DNA from 2 places in the Streptomyces sp. NPDC054863 genome. Region 2 is predicted to be linked to the other one. Evidence: riboswitches for the same ligand, from Rfam matches in the RefSeq annotation. Region 2 holds a riboswitch; the other holds the start of a gene.
What was found. A riboswitch is a leader RNA that binds a small molecule or an ion and turns the genes downstream of it on or off. The one in region 2 is predicted to bind glycine.
Positions count from the first base shown of each region.

Region 1: it holds a riboswitch for glycine, as region 2 does, so the genes downstream of both, gcvP (aminomethyl-transferring glycine dehydrogenase) here and gcvT (glycine cleavage system aminomethyltransferase GcvT) in region 2, are expected to answer to the same signal.

Region 1 covers NZ_JBSGZD010000251.1:1,744-11,492, forward strand. Annotated here, with positions in the region: gene ACWGIG_RS30510 (glutamate--cysteine ligase) at 1-657, opposite strand, end outside; gene ACWGIG_RS30515 (hypothetical protein) at 1,165-1,761, shown strand; gene ACWGIG_RS30520 (DUF5999 family protein) at 2,069-2,266, shown strand; gene gcvP (aminomethyl-transferring glycine dehydrogenase) at 2,393-5,281, opposite strand; glycine riboswitch at 5,481-5,578, opposite strand; gene ACWGIG_RS30530 (PRC-barrel domain-containing protein) at 5,706-6,071, shown strand; gene ACWGIG_RS30535 (DNA polymerase IV) at 6,638-8,107, opposite strand; gene ACWGIG_RS30540 (MerR family transcriptional regulator) at 8,152-8,760, opposite strand; gene ACWGIG_RS30545 (bifunctional nuclease family protein) at 8,981-9,454, opposite strand; partial or broken gene ftsR (transcriptional regulator FtsR) at 9,520-9,749, opposite strand, start outside.
Region 2 covers NZ_JBSGZD010000102.1:27-11,473, forward strand. Annotated here, with positions in the region: gene ACWGIG_RS19515 (L-serine ammonia-lyase) at 56-1,441, opposite strand; gene glyA (serine hydroxymethyltransferase) at 1,642-2,901, opposite strand; gene gcvH (glycine cleavage system protein GcvH) at 3,000-3,377, opposite strand; gene gcvT (glycine cleavage system aminomethyltransferase GcvT) at 3,512-4,627, opposite strand; glycine riboswitch at 4,663-4,775, opposite strand; glycine riboswitch at 4,776-4,872, opposite strand; gene ACWGIG_RS19535 (AAA family ATPase) at 5,019-5,699, shown strand; gene ACWGIG_RS19540 (enhanced serine sensitivity protein SseB) at 6,202-6,954, shown strand; gene ACWGIG_RS19545 (enhanced serine sensitivity protein SseB C-terminal domain-containing protein) at 7,185-7,967, shown strand; gene ACWGIG_RS19550 (ABC transporter permease) at 8,524-9,528, shown strand; gene ACWGIG_RS19555 (ABC transporter substrate-binding protein) at 9,602-11,386, shown strand.

The sequences.
Region 1 (9,749 bases), on a different contig from region 2:
TCCCACGGCGATCTGCACCCCGGCGACCGCCTGCGCCGCGTTCCACACGTCGGCGAAGCGTCCCGGGGTCACCTGGAGGTGCAACTGCACGGACGTACAGGCCGATTCGGGCACGATCGACTCGAAGTTGCAGGTCAAGCGCTCGACACCCTCGATGTCGAGCTGGAAGGGCTCACCCCTGGCCGCCACGATCTGCTCGTTCAGCAGCTCGTAGCGGTCCACGTCCGAGAGGTTCGCGTGGACCAGGTCGCCCTGCCCCAGCGTGGGCAGGATGCCGATCATCACGATTCCCGCGTCGACCTCGGCGGCCTTCCGGTGGGCATAGCCCAGACCGGTCCGCAGTTCTTCCGCCAATTGATCGAGAACGCGCCCGCCCAACCGGTGCGGAACAATGTTGACCTCCAGGTTGAACATCCCGAGCTCGGTCTGGAAATCCCGGCTCGCAATGCGCTCCAGCACCTCCGCATTCATCATCTTCGGCAGCCCGTCTGGCCCTGCGAGATTCAATTCGATCTCCAGCCCCATGAGATTCTTCGGCCGGTCGAACTTCTTCTCGTCCAGGAGCCTCGCGAGCCCCGCCAGACACTCGTGGAGCTTGTGCCGGTATTTCTGCCGGTCAACCAGGTCGAATCCGTTTGCCACGACCTTCTCACCCATCGGAGCGTCCTTCCTCAGCCGGGGCAGCCCGCGGCAACGACCACTGCGTCCTGTGGTTCACGGTCGATGATGCCCCGGCGGACTGATCCATAACGCCCCGCACGCGACCGGTACGCAGTACCCTCGGTGCGAATTCCGGCGGGCACATTCCGCGGGCATGGTGCAGGGCGCATTTACCAGCCGCGCGGAAGTGGTCAAAAATGCCGATGAGTTCCAGCCGACCACCTCTGTCGAAAATGCCCTGGAAGCGCCCTGCATTTCGCGCCCCGAATCGGGACCTTTCCCTCACTGAATGCCCTCTCCACAGGGCCGAATACTGCCTTGCGGGCCATATCTACGACGACTAGACGAAACACCGTGTGAACACGTGTCGTATAAACTCCGCGAACGAGGCGGAGAGTTGACGCCAGGCCATCGCCCCAGGCCCCCTCCGGCCCCGCACCGCTGACAGCGCCGTCCGCACCGCCCAGGCTTCACCATGTCTCCCAGAGCGAGAGGCGACCCACCATGCCGCTGCACGTACCCCCGGCTCCCGCGCCCGCCCTGCGCAGCGTTCTCGCGGCACTCGGCTCCCCCACCGCCGTCGCCGAAGCCCGCACCCCGGCCCTCCGTTCCCTCCAGGGGCCGCTCACTCCCGAACTCCCCCTCCCCGTCCACGTCCTGGACCAGATCACCGGAGGCGCCCGGCCGCCCCGTACCCGCCTCACCGGGTGGCGGTTCCTGATCCGCAACGGCGACCGGGCGGTGGCCGCGGCCGACACCGTGCTCACCCCCGACGGCTGGACCTTCTCCCACTTCTGCGAGGGCCCCTACCTGAGCTCCACCGAGCGCGCGCTGCGCCAGGCCGAGGGCATGGCCGCGGCCTACCAACCGCGCCTGCTGTCCATTCCCGCCCTGTACATGCTGACCCTGTGGCTGCACGGCGACCCCACCGCCGACGCCTCCACCGGCGCCCCTGCCCCGTCCGACATCCTGGTGCCGCTGGCCCCCGCCCCTCCCGGCATCGCCCCGCACCACCCCTGCAAGGCCGCCGACCTGCTGCCCCTCCTCACCCTGCGACTGAACCCGGTCCCCTCGGTCCCGCTCCTCGGCCAGCCCGCCTGACCGTCCTCCGTACGGACGCCCCGCCCTCCCCGCACGGAGGCGCGGGGCGCCGCCGTGCCCATGTGACCCATCCGGACTAGCCCGCCCGGGTCACCCCGAACCACCCGAAGAGAGGGGGCAGTTGAGCTGAACCGTCCGCACGGGTGATGCGTCCTCAATCAGTGAGTAGTGCTGCCGTGAAATCCCTGCGGATCGACGCCCGTAGGGCAACACTGGAACCGGACCAACTGATACGGGGGCGGCCATGAACACCGATTCAAGCCGCAGTGACACCTTCACCACCACCACGCAGCGAAAGAACCCATCCATGTGCCAGCACCAGCCATCCTGCCCGACCGCCGAATCAGCCGACCGGGAGGCCGCCCGTCCGACGGCGAACCACCCGGAGCAGGGCTGGAGCCTGCTGTGCAACGGCGTCCTCCTCTTCGAGGACACCGGCGAGCTGCTGCCGAACGGGCAGATCATCGCACCGCACCGCCCGCTGGACGTGGCCACCGCTGCCTAGGCGATCCGCGCAGAGGCTGAGACAGCCGCCACACGCACCACGCAGAATGACGTACGACGAAGGGGCCGGCCCGGAGCTTCCACTCCGAACCGGCCCCCACGCATGTCAACCGCCGGGCGGCACCCGTCAGTTGTCGTACTCCTCCATCGGCGGGCAGGAGCAGACCAGGTTGCGGTCACCGAAGGCACCGTCGATCCGGCGCACCGGCGGCCAGTACTTGTCGGCCGCCGAGACCCCGGCCGGGAAGACTGCCTCCTCACGGCTGTACGCGTGCGTCCACTCGCCACCGAGCGCGGCAGCGGTGTGCGGGGCGTTCGCCAGGGGGTTGTCGTCGGCCGGCCATTCGCCCGCCGCGACCTTCTCGATCTCGCCGCGGATCGCGATCATCGTGTCGCAGAACCGGTCCAGCTCGAAGAGGTTCTCGCTCTCCGTCGGCTCGATCATCAGCGTCCCTGCGACCGGGAACGACATGGTCGGCGCGTGGAAGCCGTAGTCGATGAGGCGCTTGGCGATGTCGTCCACACTCACACCCGTCGCCTTCGACAGCGGGCGCAGGTCCACGATGCACTCGTGCGCGACGAGGCCGTTCGGACCGGTGTAGAGGACCGGGAAGTGCGGCTCAAGACGCTTCGCGATGTAGTTCGCGGCGAGCACCGCCACCTGTGTGGCCCGCTTCAGGCCCTCGCCACCCATGAGCCGTACGTACGCCCAGGAGATCGGCAGGATGCCGGCCGAGCCCCACGGTGCGGCCGAGATCGGGCCGACGCCCGTCTCCGGTCCTGCCGACGGCTGGAGCGGGTGGTTCGGGAGGTACGGCGCGAGGTGCGCGCGCACACCGACCGGGCCGACGCCGGGACCGCCACCGCCGTGCGGGATGCAGAAGGTCTTGTGCAGGTTCAAGTGGCTGACGTCGCCGCCGAACTTGCCCGGCTTGGCGAGGCCCACCAGCGCGTTGAGGTTGGCGCCGTCGACGTACACCTGACCGCCGGCCTCGTGCACGGTCGCGCAGATGTCGGCGACGTGCTCCTCGAAGACGCCGTGCGTGGACGGGTAGGTGATCATCAGCACCGACAGCTCGTCCCGGTACTGCTCGATCTTGGCCCGCAGGTCCTCGACGTCGACCTCGCCGTCGTCCGCGGTCTTCACCACGACGACCTTCATCCCGGCCATGACCGCGCTCGCGGCGTTCGTGCCGTGCGCGGACGACGGAATCAGGCACACGGTGCGCTGCTCGTCGCCGTTGGCCCGGTGGTACGCCCGTACGGCGAGCAGCCCGGCCAGCTCACCCTGCGAACCGGCGTTGGGCTGGATGGACACCGCGTCGTACCCGGTGACCTCGGCGAGCCGCTCCTCCAGCTCACGGATGAGCGTCAGATAGCCGGCGGCCTGCTCGATCGGCGCGAAGGGGTGGATCTGGGCGAACTCCGGCCAGGTCACCGGCTCCATCTCGGTCGTCGCGTTCAGCTTCATGGTGCAGGAGCCGAGCGGGATCATGCCGCGGTCCAGCGCGTAGTCGCGGTCGGCGAGCCTGCGCAGGTAGCGCAGCATGGCCGTCTCGGAGCGGTGCTGGTGGAAGACCGGGTGGGTCAGGAAGTCGTCGGTGCGCAGCAGGGCCTCGGGCAGCGCCTCGCCGACCGCCGCGTCCAGCGCCTCGATGTCGCCCTGGACCCCGAACGCGGCCCAGACCGCGGTCACTTGGGCCCGAGCAGTGGTCTCGTCGCACGCCACGGACACCAGGTCTGCGTCCACCAGCCGCACATTGACCCCGTGGTCCCGCGCGGCGGCGACGACCTCGGCGGCCTTGCCCGGCACTCGTACGGTCAGCGTGTCGAAGTACTCCCCGTGCACGACCTCGACGCCACCGGCCCGCAGCCCCTCGGCGAGGATCGACGCGTAGCGGTGCGTCCGCCGCGCGATCCCCTTGAGCCCCTCGGGGCCGTGGTAGACGGCGTACATCCCGGCCATGACGGCCAGCAGCACCTGCGCCGTACAGATGTTGCTGGTCGCCTTCTCGCGGCGGATGTGCTGCTCACGCGTCTGGAGCGCCAGCCGGTACGCCTTGTTTCCGTCCGCGTCCACGGACACGCCCACGAGCCGCCCCGGCAGGCTGCGCGCGAACTTCTCGCGTACGGCCATGAACCCGGCGTGCGGTCCGCCGAAGCCCATCGGCACACCGAATCGCTGCGTCGTACCGACGGCGATGTCGGCGCCCAGCTCACCCGGCGAGGTCAGCAGCGTCAGCGCCAGCAGATCCGCGGCGACGGTGACGATGGCGCCCAGCTCGTGCGCCTGGTCGATGACCGGCTTGATGTCCCGTACGACACCGGAGGCGCCCGGGTACTGCAGCAGCAGACCGAACACACCGCGCTCGGCGAGCTCGGCCGGGATTCCTCCCGCGAGGTCGGCGACGACAACCTCCACACCCGTCGGCTCGGCCCGTGTCTGAATCACGGCAATGGTCTGCGGAAGCGTTTCCGCATCGACGAGGAACACTCCCTTCTTGACCTTGCCGACCCGCCGCGCCAGCGACATGGCCTCGGCCGCCGCGGTGCCCTCGTCGAGCAGCGAAGCGCCCGACGTCGGCAGCCCGGTCAGCTCGGCCACCATGGTCTGGAAGTTGAGCAGCGCTTCAAGGCGGCCCTGCGAGATCTCCGGCTGGTAGGGCGTGTAAGCCGTGTACCAGGCCGGGTTCTCCATCACGTTCCGCAGGATGACGGGCGGAGTGAACGTCCCGTAGTACCCGAGACCGATCATCGGGGCCAGCACCTGGTTGCGGTCGGCGAGCATGCGCAGCTCGGCCAGCACCTCGGCCTCGGTCCGCGCGTCCGGCAGGCCCAGCGCCTCGGCGTTCTTGATCGCGTCAGGCACCGCAGCGGCGGTCAGCTCGTCCAGCGACCCGTACCCGACCTGCGCGAGCATCTTGGCCTGCGCTTCACCATCAGGTCCGATATGACGCTGCTCAAAGGGGATTCCACGCTCAAGCTCTGCGAGCGCAATACGACGGTTGGCGGTCATCTGCGGAAGGCCTCCTGGTCTGACACGACCTGCGAGGGGCACCACGGCACGGGTACCCGGACGGCCTCCCCCTCTGTCATCTCAACCTGAGAGCTTCACCGGAGCACCACGTACGGAGCTCCGACTTTCACCGTCGGTGAGGAAGGATCACGCACCGGCCTGTGCCGTGCCCGCCACCCGCCCTGCTTTCCAGAGTGACCTCGTCCGTGCGGTACAGGGGCCTGAGAGATTCCGGGGAGGAGTTGCTCCTTCGGCGCCTCCGAAATCCACCTCGGAGGACTCTCCCGCACAGGGTCAGCAGCCATCGGCCAGCCTACCAGCGCACTCCCGCCGCAATCCCTCGAGTGGCCAGGCTCTCAATTCTGCTCTTTCGTATGTTTTACGGGGTTCACACAGCAGTTGCGACCAGTTGAAGGGACCGACCGTGCAGACCGACATCGATCCGCGCAGCCTGATCGGCCGCAAAGCATTCGACCGCAACGGCACCAAGATCGGAACGGTGGACGAGGTCTACCTGGACGACGCCACGGGCATCCCGGAGTGGGCAGCCGTCCGCACCGGTCTCTTCACCCGCGACGCCTTCGTCCCCCTGGAACCCAGCAGCCTCGTGGGCAACACCCTTCGCATCCCCTTCGAAAAGTCCCTGATCAGAGACGCCCCGGACTTCGGCGTAGGCCGCCACCTCTCCCCCGAACAAGAACTCCAGCTCTACCACCACTACGGCCTCAACTCCCCGCCCCCCACCACCCCCGACAAAGACTTCGGCACCCTGGCCAACGGAGAATCCTGACCGCCACCCCCACGGCACCCCCACGCTGCGGGCATGCGTTCCACCTGGGACAAGCCCGATCTCCCCCACCCGCACGGGGTCGAGAGCCTGACGGGACCGCCCCCTCAACCGAAACCGAGAGCATGGCGGGAGCTCACGGACCCGGCGGACCCACCTGCACCCTCACTCCGAACAGACCCACCCCCACCCCACGGCCCCATCCCCCCATCACCACTACCCCACCGCACCACGCACGCATCACCCCCGCCCCACCCGCACCGCACTGCCAGTACGCCTTCAGCTCATCCAGGTCCGACCACACCCCGATCGCCCCACCCGCACCACAGACCCACCACCCCCACCGCACCGCGCACGCATCACACCCGCCCCACCCGCACCACAGACCCACCACCCCCCGCACGCATCACGCCCACCCCCACACCCCCGCACACCCCACCACCCGCACCCGCACCCGCACCCGCACCCGCACCCGCACCCGCACCCGCACGACGCTCCCCACCCGCGCCGACGCCCAGCCCCTCCATCGCCCTCCGCCGCCGAAGGCCCAGGCTGCCCCACCCACCTCCTTAAGGCCCCATGTCCCCCGGCACCCCCACCAACGGCAACGGCTCCGCCACCTCCAACTCCGGATCGTCCACCCGGAAGGTCCGCACTCGCCCCGGACCCGGCGACCCCGGCTCCTCGAACCGCACCGTCACCCGCCCCACCCCGCTGCCCTGCACCCACCCCGCGCCGTACTCCGCATGCCGCACGTCGTGCCCCGCATGCCACCGCCGCTCAGCAACCGGCTCACCCCCGTCGCCCCCGGCCTCACCCCCGGCCCTCTCCCCCTCCGCCCCTGCCTCCTCAACACCCTCCCCCGCAGAATCCGCCAACCCGGTACGCCCCAAATCCCCCTCCCCCGCATCAACCCCAGCCGCCATTTCCCCGCCCTCCCCCGACTCCCGCGCAACCTGCGCGGCCTGCGCCGCCTGCGCAAAAAGGTCCTCCTGGGTAAAGTCCGCCAGCCCCGTCACCCCCACGCCCAGCAGCCGCACCCCACCCGTCGTGTCCACACCCTCCAGCAGCCGTGCAGCCGCCTCCCGCACGACCCCGGTGTCGTCCGTCGGCCCTCGCAGCGTCTCCGACCGCGTCAGCGTCGAGAAGTCGAACCTCCGCACCTTGAGCACCACGGTCCGCCCCGACCGTCCCGCAGCCCGCAGCCGCTGCACACACCGCTCCGCCAGGCGCTCCACCTCGGACCGCACCCGCACCCGGTCGTGCAGATCCACGTCAAAGGTGTCCTCGACCGACACCGACTTCGCGTCCCGCTCCGCCACCACGGGCCGGTCGTCGATCCCCCGGGCCATCCGGTACAGCGACGCCCCGTGCGCCCTCCCCAGCAGCCGTACGAGCTCGTCCTCGCCCGCCGCCGCGAGGTCGGCCACCGTCGTCATCCCGGCCCGCCGCAGGTGATCCCCCGTCGCGGGTCCCACCCCGGGCAGGATCCGCACGGACATGGGCGCGAGCAGCTCCCGCTCGGTCCCCGGGGCTATCAGCACCAGCCCGTCCGGCTTGGCCTGCTCGGACGCGATCTTGGCCAGCATTTTGGAGCCCGCGAGCCCCACCGACCCGCTCAGCCCGGTGACCTCCCTGATCCGCTCCCGCAGCCGCTCGCCGACCTCCCGCGCGGACTCGGTGTCGGCGGCCGTCCCGCCCGCCTCCAGGTCCACGAACGCCTCGTCCATGCTGAGCGGCTCCACGAGGGGCGACAGCTGCCCCAGCAACTCCATCACCTGCTCGCTCACCGTCCGGTAGAGCGAGAAGCGCGGCACCAGGTAGGCGGCGTTCGGCGCGAGCCTGCGAGCCTGCGCCATCGGCATCGCCGAATGCACCCCGAAGCGTCTCGCCTCGTACGAAGCGGTGGCGACCACCCCACGGGGCCCCAGCCCGCCCACGACCACCGGTTTCCCGCGCAGGCTGGGTTTCGCCGCCTGCTCTGCGGCGGCGAAGAAGGCATCCATGTCGAGATGCAGAATGGTCGGCGCGATCCTCACACCACCGATGCTGCCCTACGCCACTGACAATCGGCCGAAGGGCGTCAGCCGGCCCGGTTCCGCCGGCGCGCCAACTCGTCCCCCGGATTGTTCCCGACCAGCGTCTCGCCCGTGTCGACGCGCTCCCCGTGCAGCTGCGACAAAGCCGCCTCCACGTCCCGCCACACCACGCCCACGGCGATCCCGAAGATCCCCTGGCCGCCCTGCAACAGGCTGACGACCTCGTCCGGCGAGACACACTCGTAGACGGTCGCCCCGTCGCTCATGAGCGTCATCCGCTCCAGATCCTGGAAGCCTCGCTCCCGGAGGTGCTGCACGGCGGCGCGGATGTTCTGGAGCGCGACACCGGTGTCCAGGAACCGCTTGACGATCTTGAGGACAACGACGTCACGAAAGCTGTAGAGCCGTTGCGTCCCGGACCCGTAGGCGGGCCGCACACTCGGCTCCACGAGCCCGGTGCGCGCCCAGTAGTCCAATTGCCGGTACGTGATACCGGCCGCCGCGCATGCGGTGGGCCCCCGGTACCCAACCGTCTCGGTCACCCCGGTAGCGGCCTGTGCCGCCGCGAGGGTGTGCTGACTTGCTGTGGGGTCGGCCGAACTGCCGAGCGGATACGGCCCGCCCGTCGCCGTACCGTCGCCGCTGATTCTCACGCCGACCTCCGTCCTTGACCTGCCTTGTCGACGGTAGGCAGTCACCCGGGGTGCGTCAACGATCGCCACACTCGGCACGCCGAGTGATAATCACCCTGAGAGTGGTTTCCCGTGCCTCTCATCGGGGAAAGACTTCTCGAATGCGCTGAAATCCTCCGGGAAACGGCGGGCCCGGCCGGGGAGCGCGGCTCACCGGCCGCAGCTCACGGCCGGCAGCAGCTCACTGGCTGTTGGTGCCGAAGTCCTCCGGCGAGATCTGGTCGAGGAACTCGCGGAACTTCTCCACCTCGTCCTCCTGCTCGTCCGGAATGGCGATCCCCGCGTCGTCCAACACCCCGTCACTGCCGTAGATCGGCGTCCCGGTGCGCAGCGCCAGCGCTATCGCGTCGGACGGCCGCGCACTGACCTCCACCCCGCTGGCGAAGACCAGCTCGGCGTAGAAGACCCCGTCCCGCAGATCGGTGATCCGCACTTCGGTGAGCTCCTGGCCGACCGCTTCGAGCACGTCCTTGAAAAGGTCGTGCGTCAGCGGCCTGGCGGGTGCCAGCCCCTGCTGGGCAAAGGCGATGGCCGTGGCCTCACCCGGTCCGATCCAAATGGGAAGGTACCGGTCGCCTCCCACTTCACGCAGGAGCACGATCGGCTGGTTGTTGGGCATTTCCACCCTGACACCTACGACGTCGAGCTCGTTCACACAGCAACCCTAGGACGTGCCCGACCGGTTTGGGTAGTCGGGCTCCTGTTCACTCCAAGTACGGCTCAGTTCGAGCCGGACCTCAGCGCCGTCTGAACCAGCGCCGCATGCAGTCGTACGGTCAGTCCCGCAAGCTCCCTGGTGGTCGCCTCGGCATGCGTCCTGGTCTGCGGATTGCGGTGCCTCCGCAGCGGTGCGACGACGTTGCCGATCAGCCCGGCCTCCCGGTCCGCCGCGGCCTTCATCGCCTTCAGGTGCCGCGGCTCAAGACCGAACCGCCCCAGATCCGCCACAA
Region 2 (11,447 bases):
GGGCTGGCGGTGTGATCGCAGAGCGGAGAGGGAATTCCAGATCAGGGGCGGTGTGTCAGCACTCGATGACGTTGACCGCGAGGCCGCCGCGGGCCGTCTCCTTGTACTTGACCTTCATGTCGGCGCCCGTCTCCTTCATGGTCTTGATGACCTTGTCGAGGGAGACCTTGTGGCTGCCGTCGCCGCGCATGGCCATCTTTGCGGCGGTGACGGCCTTGACGCCGGCCATGCCGTTGCGTTCGATGCAGGGGATCTGGACGAGGCCGCCGACCGGGTCGCAGGTGAGGCCGAGGTTGTGTTCCATGCCGATCTCGGCGGCGTTCTCGACCTGTTCCGGGGTGCCGCCCAGGACCTCGGCGAGGGCGCCTGCGGCCATGGAGCAGGCGGAGCCGACCTCGCCCTGGCAGCCGACCTCGGCGCCGGAGATGGAGGCGTTCTCCTTGAAGAGCATGCCGATCGCGCCGGCCGCGAGGAGGAAGCGGACGACGCCGTCCTCGTCCGCGTTCGGGACGAAGTTCATGTAGTAGTGCAGGACGGCGGGGATGATGCCGGCCGCGCCGTTGGTGGGGGCGGTGACGACCCGGCCGCCGGCGGCGTTCTCCTCGTTGACGGCCATCGCGTAGAGGGTGACCCACTCCATGGCGTGTGCCTTGGGGTCGCCGTCGGCGCGCAGTTGGCGGGCCGAATTGGCGGCGCGGCGGCGGACCTTGAGGCCGCCGGGGAGGATGCCCTCGCGGGACATGCCGCGCGAGACGCAGGCCTGCATGACGCGCCAGATTTCGAGGAGGCCCTCGCGGATCTCCTCCTCGGTGCGCCAGGACATCTCGTTCTCCAGCATGAGGGAGGAGATCGAGAGGCCGGTTTCGCGGGCGAGGCGCAGGAGCTCGTCGCCGGTGCGGAAGGGGTACTTGAGGACCGTGTCGTCAGGGACGATCGGGCTCTCGCCCGCGACCGCGTCCTCGTCGACGACGAAGCCGCCGCCGACCGAGTAGTAGGTCTTTTCGAGGAGGGGCGCGCCCGCCGCGTCGTACGCGAAGAGGGTCATTCCGTTCGCGTGGTACGGGAGGGAGCGGCGGCGGTGCAGGATCAGCTGGTTGGGCTCGTCGAAGTCGATCTCGTGCGCGGCGCCGATCTCGGTGCCCAGGAGACGCAGGCGGCCGGTGGTGCGGATGCGCTCCAGTTCGGCGTCGGCGGTCTCGACGTTGACCGTGCGCGGCGAGTGGCCCTCCAGGCCGAGCAGGACGGCCTTCGGGGTGCCGTGGCCGTGGCCGGTGGCGCCGAGCGAGCCGAAGAGTTCCGCCCGTACGGCGGTGGTCTGGGCGAGCAGGCCGTCCTTCTTGAGGCGTCCCACGAACATCCGGGCGGCCCGCATCGGGCCCACCGTGTGGGAGCTGGACGGGCCTATGCCGATCGAGAACAGGTCGAAGACCGAGATGGCCACAGCAGAACTCCTCAGAAGGGTGGCGGACGCCTTTGTCCGTCGGGCAGAACGGGTGTGCAGAAGCAGGACAGGTGCGGGGGTGCCTCGTTGCCCAGGGGCAACCGGGGCAACGGGCGGGGCACCGCACTCACTGTCCAGTGTGCGCGATGCCCCGTTTTTACGTATTGCTGGATTTGGACGTACAGATGAAGAGTACGGAACTACTTCAGTCCGGGGTAAAGCGGGTGCTTGTCGGCAAGTGCCGAAACGCGGGCCGACAGCGCCTTGACGTCGTACGAGGGCTTCAGGGCCTCCGCGATGATGTCGGCGACCTCGGTGAAGTCCTCGGTCTGGAAACCGCGGGTGGCGAGGGCGGGGGTGCCGATGCGCAGACCCGAGGTGACCATCGGCGGGCGAGGGTCGTTCGGGATGGCGTTGCGGTTGACCGTGATGCCGACCTCGTGGAGACGGTCCTCGGCCTGCTGGCCGTCCAGCTCCGAGTTGCGCAGGTCGACGAGGACCAGGTGGACGTCCGTACCGCCGGAGAGGACGGAGACGCCGTACTCGGTGACGTCGGACTGCACCAGGCGCTCGGCGAGGATGCGGGCGCCGTCCAGGGTGCGCTGCTGGCGCTCCTTGAACTCGTCCGAGGCCGCGACCTTGAAGGAGACGGCCTTGGCTGCGATCACGTGCTCCAGCGGGCCGCCCTGCTGACCCGGGAAGACTGCCGAGTTGATCTTCTTGGCGAGCTCCTGCGTGGAGAGGATCACGCCGCCGCGCGGACCGCCGAGGGTCTTGTGCGTCGTCGTGGTGACCACGTGGGCGTGCGGGACCGGGTTGGGGTGCAGCCCGGCCGCGACGAGGCCCGCGAAGTGCGCCATGTCGACCATCAGGTACGCGCCGACCTCGTCCGCGATCTTGCGGAAGGCGGCGAAGTCCAGCTGACGCGGGTAGGCGGACCAGCCGGCCACGATCAGCTTCGGCTGGGTCTCCTTGGCGAGGCGGGCGACCTCGTCCATGTCCACGACGCCGGTCTCGTCGACGTGGTACGGGACCACGTTGTAGAGCTTGCCGGAGAAGTTGATCTTCATGCCGTGGGTCAGGTGACCGCCGTGGGCCAGGCTGAGACCCATGATCGTGTCGCCCGGCTTGATCAGCGCGTGCATCGCGGCGGCGTTGGCCTGGGCGCCCGAGTGCGGCTGGACGTTCGCGTGCTCGGCACCGAACAGCGCCTTGATGCGGTCGATCGCGATCTGCTCGACGACGTCGACGTGCTCGCAGCCGCCGTAGTAGCGGCGGCCCGGGTAGCCCTCGGCGTACTTGTTGGTGAGGACCGAGCCCTGGGCCTCCATGACCGCGACCGGAGCGAAGTTCTCCGAGGCGATCATTTCGAGGGTGGACTGCTGGCGGTGGAGCTCGGCGTCGACAGCGGCGGCGACGTCCGGGTCCAGCTCGTGGAGGGAGGAGTTGAGAAGCGACATCAGGCGAGTCCCTAGGGGGTTCAGGCGATTGAAGTTGCCGGAGCGTTTCAGAGGCCGCTGCGTTTCAGTGGCCGGGGCGCTTCAGGTGCCGGAGCGCTTCAGCTGCCGGAGAGTGCGGAGTACTCCTCGGCGGAGAGCAGGTCGGACGGCTCTTCCGTGATGCGCACCTTGAACAGCCAGCCGCCCTCGAAGGGAGCGGAGTTCACCAGCGACGGGTCCTCCACGACGGCCTGGTTGGCCTCGACGACCTCACCGGTCACCGGGGCGTACAGGTCGCTGACGGACTTCGTCGACTCCAGCTCGCCACAGGTCTCGCCCGCGGTGACCGTGTCGCCGACCTCGGGGAGCTGGGCGAAGACGACGTCACCGAGTGCGTTGGCCGCGAACTCCGTGATGCCGACCGTCGCGACGCCGTCCTCGGACGTCGCGAGCCACTCGTGCTCCTTGCTGTAACGCAGCTGCTGGGGGTTGCTCATGGCTGAATTCTCCTGGATGCGGGGGAGTGCTGAGGAACGGGGTCTTGACAGATGAGACGGGGGTACGCCCCTGAGGATGCGGCGTTCGTCACTTCTGGTGCGTGTGGAGCCTCACCTGTGGTGCTTGTGGAGCGTCACTTCTGGCGCTTGTAGAACGGCAGGGCGACGACTTCGTACGGCTCGTGGCTGCCGCGGATGTCGACGCCGACGCCCGCCGTGCCGGGCGCGGCGAGGGCCGCGTCGACGTACGCCATCGCGATCGGCCTGCCGAGGGTGGGGGACGGGGCACCGGAGGTCACCTCGCCCACGACCTTGCCCTCGTGGACGACCTGGTAGCCGGAGCGCGGGACCCGGCGGCCCTCGGCGATCAGGCCGACGAGCTTGCGCGGCGGGGCGCTCTCGGCGCGCGCGGCGGCTGCCTCCAGGGACGTACGCCCGACGAAGTCGCCTTCCTTCTCGAACTTGACGACCCGGCCGAGACCGGCGTCGAAGGGGGTGAGCTTCGTCGTCAGCTCGTTGCCGTACAGCGGCATGCCCGCCTCCAGGCGGAGCGTGTCGCGGCAGGACAGGCCGCACGGGATGAGGCCGACGCCCGCGCCCGCCTCGGTCAGTGCCTGCCACAGCGCCTCCGCGTGGATCGGCTCGACGAAGAGCTCGAAGCCGTCCTCGCCGGTGTAGCCGGTACGGGCGATCAGTGCCGGGACACCGGCGACGGTGCCGGGCAGGCCCGCGTAGTACTTCAGGCCGTCGAGGTCGGCGTCCGTGACGGACTTGAGGATGCCGGGGGACTCGGGGCCCTGCACGGCGATCAGCGCGTACGCGTCGCGGTCGTCGCGTACGACGGCGTCGAAGCCCTCGGAGCGGGTGACGAGGGCGTCCAGGACGACCTGGGCGTTGCCGGCGTTGGCGACCACCATGTACTCGGTCTCGCCCAGGCGGTAGACGATCAGGTCGTCGACGATGCCGCCGTCCTCCTGGCAGATCATCGTGTACCGGGCGCGGCCGAGGCCGACGGTGCCGATGTTGCCGACGAGGGCGAAGTTGAGGAGGTCGACGGCCTGCGGGCCGGTCACCGTGATCTCGCCCATGTGGGAGAGGTCGAAGAGGCCGGCCCTGGTGCGTACGGCGTTGTGCTCGTCGCGCTCGGAGGCGTACCGCAGCGGCATGTCCCAGCCCGCGAAGTCGGTCATGGTCGCACCGAGCGAGCGGTGCAGGGCATCGAGGGCAGTGAGACGGGGTGCGGTGCTCATGACTGAAGACTCCCAGGGCATGACGACGAGGACTGTCCTCCCCATCTGTCATCGGAACCTGAGAGGTTCGCCGGGGCAACTGCGACCGGCTTGCACCTTGGGTGGGGTCACCGCCCGTGACAGGGGGTGACCCGCTTTTCAGATCTGCCTCGCCCGCGCGGTACGGGGCCTGAGAGATTCAAGGGAGGAGCTTGCTCCTTCGGCGTCCGGGGCACTGGTGTCCCGGACTCTCCCGCGCGGATTCATACGGCCGTTGTGAAGTTGGGTGTGCGCAGGGGCTGCCTGGCGCGCACATCATTGCACGCCCCCTCCGGTCGGCAAATCGCTTGTCCCGCATTACCTTTTCTTTACACTTCTTGGGCAAGGGTGAGTCGTACCCACAGGGGGAGGGGTGAGGACGTTGCAGCAGTCCAGTGCATGTGCCGCTACGGCAGGCGTGGCGGCGAAGCCAGGTCCGGGGGTGACGGCGGGCGTGAGGGCGGTGGGGCCCGTGCCGGTCGTGCGCGATCTGCGGGAGCGGGCCGGGAGGAGTCCGCGCCTGCTGACGTTCGCCGCGGGGGACGTGGTGGTCGTGTCCGGGCTGCCGGGCAGCGGGAAGTCCACCCTGATCCGCAAGGCGGTGGCGGGGGTCCGCACCATCGATTCGCAGGACGTGCGGGAGCGCTGGGACCTGAGAATGCCGCGCGCACTGCCGTACGCCCTCTACCGCCCGCTGGTGCGGATCGCCCACTACGCCGGGCTGCGGCAGGCGCTGCGCTCGGGCGAGAGCGTGGTCGTGCACGACTGCGGTACGCAGGCGTGGGTGCGGCGCTGGCTGGCGCGCGAGGCGCGCAGACGCGGACGCGGGCTGCGGCTGGTCCTGCTCGACGTGACGCCCGAGGTGGCCAGGGACGGCCAGCGCGAGCGCGGACGGGGAGTCTCCGGTTACGCCTTCGCACGGCACCGGCGGGCCGTCGGCACGCTGGTCCGTGACGCCGAGGGCGAGCGGCTGCCCGCCGGGTGCGCATCGGCGGTGCTCCTGGACCGGGAGGCGGCGGGGGCGCTGCGGGAGATCGGCTTCGAGGCGGGCTGAGTGCGGGGTGAGGGGCTGGGCCTGGAGTGAGCGGGCTGGGCCTGGAGTGAGCGGGCTCGGCCTGGAGTGAGCGGGCTCGGCCTGGAGTGAGCGGGCTCTGGGCTCGGGGGAGCGGGCTTGGGGCCGGGGCGAGCAGGGCTGGGGCCGGGTGAGCGGGATGGGGCCCGAGGTGGGTGGGCTGGGGCCGGTGTACGGGCCCTTGCCGTCCGGGGACGGGCCCGGCGATAGGGTCGTTGCGCAGGGCGGGAGCAGCGAGAAGGAGCAGTCCGTGGACATTCCGGAGACGACGGGGCAGTACGACGCGGAAGGCATGGGTCCGGGCATGGGCCAGGCCTCCGGCCACGGCGTGGGCCCGGGCGTGGGCCAAGTCCCCGGGCCCGGCGTGGGTCCGGGAGAAGGCCACGGTGTGGGCCAGGTCCCCGGCCACGGCGTGGGCCAGGTCCCCGGCCCCGGCGTGGGTCCGGGAGAAGGCCACGGTGCGGGTCAGGCCCCCGGCCCCGGCGTGGATCCGGGACACGGCAGCGGCTGGCCGGGGAACGAGCTCGAAGAGGTGCTGGCCGCCTCGCTCGGCAGCCCCGCCGCCGGCGCCCGTCTCGTCGAGACGATCGGCCGCAGCCCCCTGTGGATCCCGCTGCCGAACGGCGGCGGCCCCGACCGGGGACCGCTCGACCTGCCCACCACGGAGATCGACGGACAGGCGTACGTCCCCGTCTTCAGCTCCGAACAGCAGTTCCTGCAGTGCGTGGGCGGCCACATGGCGTTCGCCGTCGCGCCCGCCGTGGAGTTCGCGCGCGGGCTGCCGCCGCAGCTGGGCATCGTCGTGAACCCGGGCGGCAACGTCGGCGCACCGCTGCCGCCGCCCGCCGTCGCCGAACTGTGCAGGACCGGGCGCACGCCGCTGGACGGGCCCGCGACCGGCGGCCGGGTGCGGCTGTTCGAGCCGGACTGGCAGGAGGAGCCGGTCGACTTCCTCGCCGCCGCCGCGGGCGAGTTCCAGCAGAGCGGCGTGGTCGTCACCGCCCGCCGCGCGCTGGCCAGCATCGAGGGCGAAGACCCCGTCCTGTTCGTCGGCGTACAGCTGTCGTCCTGGGAGGGCGCCGACCGCAACGCGCCGATGGACGCGCTCGGCCGGGCGCTCGGCCGCGAGTCGGTGCCGTGGCCGGTGCACCTGCTGCTGCTCGACATGGCGCAGCAGGACCCGGTGGCCGTCTGGATGCTGGAGCGGGCACGGCCCTTCTACCAACGCGAACACTGAGATCCGCCCGGGGGAGCACCGGGAACCGTTCACAGGGCACCGGGATCCGCCCGGAATCGCCTGGGATCAGCACACGGGAACACGGAACCCCGGTCCTTCGGGGAGACTGTCGAAACCGACACCGACGCGGTGTCACCAGTGCCGCTTAAGCTGGTTTGATGACCTCGCCACACGGGGGCGGATTGGTCGACACGGTGGACTCGGTGGATCGAAGAGGGGCGGGACCCAGGGTGAGCGCGTCAGGCACCGCGGCGGCCGGACAGGTCGAGCACATGCTGCGCCAGGTGACGCCCGGGCGGTTCGACGCGTACGAGGCGCTGCTGCACGCCCTCTCGGACGGCCGGCTGTGGATGCTGCTGTGGCACGGCACCGCCGGATCCCCCGACGCCCAGTACGGGAACATGGAGGTCGACGGCTTCGGCTACGCGCCGTGCGTCACCTCCGCGCAGGAGCTCGCCGCGAGCGGCTGGAACCGGGCGTACGAAGTGGGCACCGGCGTCGACCTGGCCCGCGCCCTCTACCCCGACCGCTGGGGCATCTGGCTGAACCCGCACGCCCCCGGCGGCGGCGTCGGCATCCCCTGGCTCGACCTGCGGCGCATCGCCACCGGTCTGGACCGGATGCCCGCAGGCCCGCTGCGGATGTCCGAACCCGCCCTGGAAATCCCGCAGTTCTACGCCCAGCTGTCCCAGAACGCCCACCGCACCCCGGCCGTCCGGGCGCTCAGCCGCGCCTGGGTGCAGCCGGCGCTGGGTGCTCCGTACCTCGCCATCGGTCTCGACCTGTACGACACGAGCCGGCAGTCGGTCGAGGCGGTGCGGGCGATGATGCAGCAGTCCATCGGTGTCGTCCCCGACGGGCTGCCGGTGTCCACGGTCGCGATGACCGACGAGCACGACCCGGTCGGCATGTGGCTGCGCGCCAATGCCCGGCCGTTCTACGACCGCGACGCGCACGCGCCCGCGCCGACCGGTGCGCCGGGATACGGCTACCCGCCGTCGCGCGCGTACTGACACGGCTGCGCCTGCACGTCTGCGCCTGCACGTCTGCGTCTGCACATCTGCGTCTGCGCGGACACGTCTGCACGGCTGCGTCTGCGCGGACACGTCTGCACGGCTGCGTCTGCGCGGCTGCATCCTGGCGCCCGCGCGGCTGCATCCAGGCGCCCGCACACCTGCACGGCCGCATCTGAACGGCCCTGAGCAAATGCCCTTCCCCGGCACAATTCCCCTGCCCGCGCGCCGAGTTCGCGCCGTATGGTCGGCCCGTTGACGTGTCGGCGATGGTCTGTCCCAATTTAGTTGCTATGAAGGCCAGTTGGGGCGTACTGCTGGAGCTTGGTCCCAATTGCCCCCTGTTCGCCCCTCGTTAACCCTCGTCCGGATACCGGAACACCCCTGAAAGCGTCACGGTTGCGCATCCTTTGGCCGGGGGGTCTGGCGGGGTGTGGCTTCCGCATTGAAGACTCCCCGAATCAAGGGGCGTTCGCCCTGTGTTCGACAAGCTTCAAGCCGCCACTAGCGGCGAGCAAGGGCCGGTCACCGCTGGCCGAGAGGGGTCGCAACCACGATGACGGCACCATTGCCCGACACGAGTGCGGGGACGGATCCGGCGCAGGACGCCGCCGTTGCCGCACATGTCGTGACCAAGGCCGTCGAAGGACGGTCGCTGCGCCAGATCGCCTGGACCCGGCTCAAGCGCGACAAGCTGGCCCTGGCCGGCGGCGCAGTCGTCCTGTTCCTGGTGCTCGTCGCGATCTTCGCCCCGTGGATCGTGGACCTGCTGGGGCATCCGCCCGACGAGTACCACGAGGAAATGATCGACCCGCTGACCTCGAACCCGATCGGTGCCTGGGGTGGCGCCAACTCGGACTTCCTGTTCGGGGTCGAGCCGGTCAACGGCCGTGACGTCTTCAGCCGCATCGTCTACGGTGCGCGCGTCTCGCTGCTGGTCGGCTTCCTCGCCGCGGTCGTCGCCGTGGTGCTCGGCACGCTGCTCGGCATCGTCGCCGGCTTCTTCGGCGGCTGGATCGACGCGGTCATCAGCCGTGTGATGGACATGCTGCTGTCGTTCCCGCAGCTCCTGTTCATCATCGCGCTGGTCTCGGTGCTGCCCAACGAGATCCTCGGTCTCAGCGGCACGGGCGTGCGCATGCTCGTCCTGATCATGGTCATCGGCTTCTTCGGCTGGCCGTACATCGGCCGCATCGTCAGGGGCCAGACGCTGTCACTGCGTGAGCGCGAGTACGTCGAGGCGGCTCGCAGTCTCGGCGCCGGGCGCGGCTACGTCCTGTTCAAGGAACTGCTGCCCAACCTGGTCGCCCCGATCACCGTCTACATGACGCTGATGATCCCGACCAACATCCTCACGGAGGCCGCGCTCAGCTTCCTCGGTGTGGGGGTCAAGCCGCCGACCGCGTCGTGGGGACAGATGCTGTCCAACGCCATCTCGACCTTCGAGTACGTGCCGACGTACATGATCATCCCCGGCGTCGCGATCTTCATCACCGTGATGGCCTTCAACCTCTTCGGAGACGGGGTCAGGGACGCCCTCGACCCCAAGGGCACGCGCTGATGCGACGACCCACCCAGAGCTCCGGTCCGGCGCATCGCACGGACCGTGATTCCCATGACGGAGGAAGTAGATCGTGACAACCATGAGGACACCCAGGCGAAAGACGGCCGCCGCGTCGGCCATCGTCGTCGCGGCTCTGCTGACCACCGCTGCCTGCGGCGGAGGCGGCAGCAAGGGCGGCAAGGACGGCGCCGACGGCAAGGGACCCGGCTTCAACGCCGCCAACAGCAAGGTCCTCAACGCGTCGGACAAGAAGGGCGGGACCCTCAAGTTCATCGGCACGCAGGACGCCGACTCCTGGGACCCGCAGCGCGGTTACTACGGCTTCATGTGGGACTTCGCGCGCTACTACACGCGCACGCTGATCTCCTACAAGCCCGCACCGGGCAAGGAGAGCGAAGAGCTGGTCCCCGACCTGGCCAGCGGTCTCGCCGAGGTCTCCGCGGACAAGAAGACCTACACGTACAAGCTCAAGGACGGCATCAAGTGGGAGGACGGCAAGCCGATCACCTCCCAGCACGTCAAGTACGGCATTGAGCGCATCTGGGCCGACAAGGTCATCTCCGGCGGTCCGCTCTACCTCCAGCAGGTGCTGGACCCGGAGAAGACCTACAAGGGTCCCTACGAGGACAAGGCGCCGGACAAGCTCGGCCTGAAGGCCATCGAGACGCCCGACGACAAGACCATCGTCTTCAAGCTCCCGGCGCCCAACGTCGACTTCGAGCAGATGCTGGCCATGCCGTCCGGCACCCCGGTCCGCCCGGACCTGGACACCAAGTCCAAGTACGCCCTCAAGCCGGCGTCGGTGGGCCCGTACAAGTTCGACTCCTACGAGCCGAACAAGTCCATCAAGCTCAGCCGCAACCCGCACTGGGACGCCAAGACGGACCCGATCCGCAAGGCGCTCCCGGACAAGATCGACGTCACCTTCATCACCAACGCCGACGAGATGGACAACCGTCTCATCAACGGTGACTACGACGTCGACATCAACGGCACCGGCCTCAGCTCGGCGGGCCGCACCAAGGCGATCCAGAAGCACAAGGGCAACATCGACAACCCGGACACCGGCTACATCCGTTACGCGGTCTTCCCGCAGACGGTCAAGCCGTTCGACAACGTCCACTGCCGCAAGGCCGTGATCTACGGCAGCGACCACAAGTCGCTGCAGACCGCCCGCGGTGGCCCGATGGCCGGTGGTGACATCGCCACGAACATGCTGCCGAAGATCATCAGCGGTTCGGACCCGAAGTACGACCCGTACGGGGCCCTGGAGAACGACGGCGCGGCGAACATCGCCAAGGCCAAGGAAGAGCTGAAGCTCTGCAACAAGCCGGAAGGCTTCTCGACCACCATCGCGGTCCGCAACAACAAGCCGGCCGAGGTCGCCACGGCCCAGTCGATGCAGGCTTCGCTGGCCAAGGTCAACATCAAGGCCGAGATCGACCAGTACGACGGTGCCCAGTCCAACACCGTGATCGGCGCACCGAAGGTCGTCGAGAAGAAGAACTACGGCATCATCATCATGGGCTGGGGCCCGGACTTCTCGTCCGGCCAGGGCTTCCTGCTGCCGCTCGTCGGTTCGAAGTACATCACCGAGAGCGGTAACAACAACTACTCGATGCTGAAGGACCCGAAGATCGACAAGGGTCTCGCCGACGCCATCGCTGCCAAGACGCCCGAAGAGGCGGCCAAGATCTACAGCGACGTCAACAAGATGGTCTCGGAGCACGCGGTCTACCTGCCGTTCGTGTTCGAGAAGAACATCAAGTGGCGCAGCAGCCGCCTGACGAACGTCTACACCACCACCAACAACAACGGTTACTACGACTACGCCTCGCTCGGCGTCGTCAAGTAGTGACTTTCCGATCGCTCCGCCGGCGCACCCGCCGCTAGGCACGAAGGGCAGGTGAGGGCCG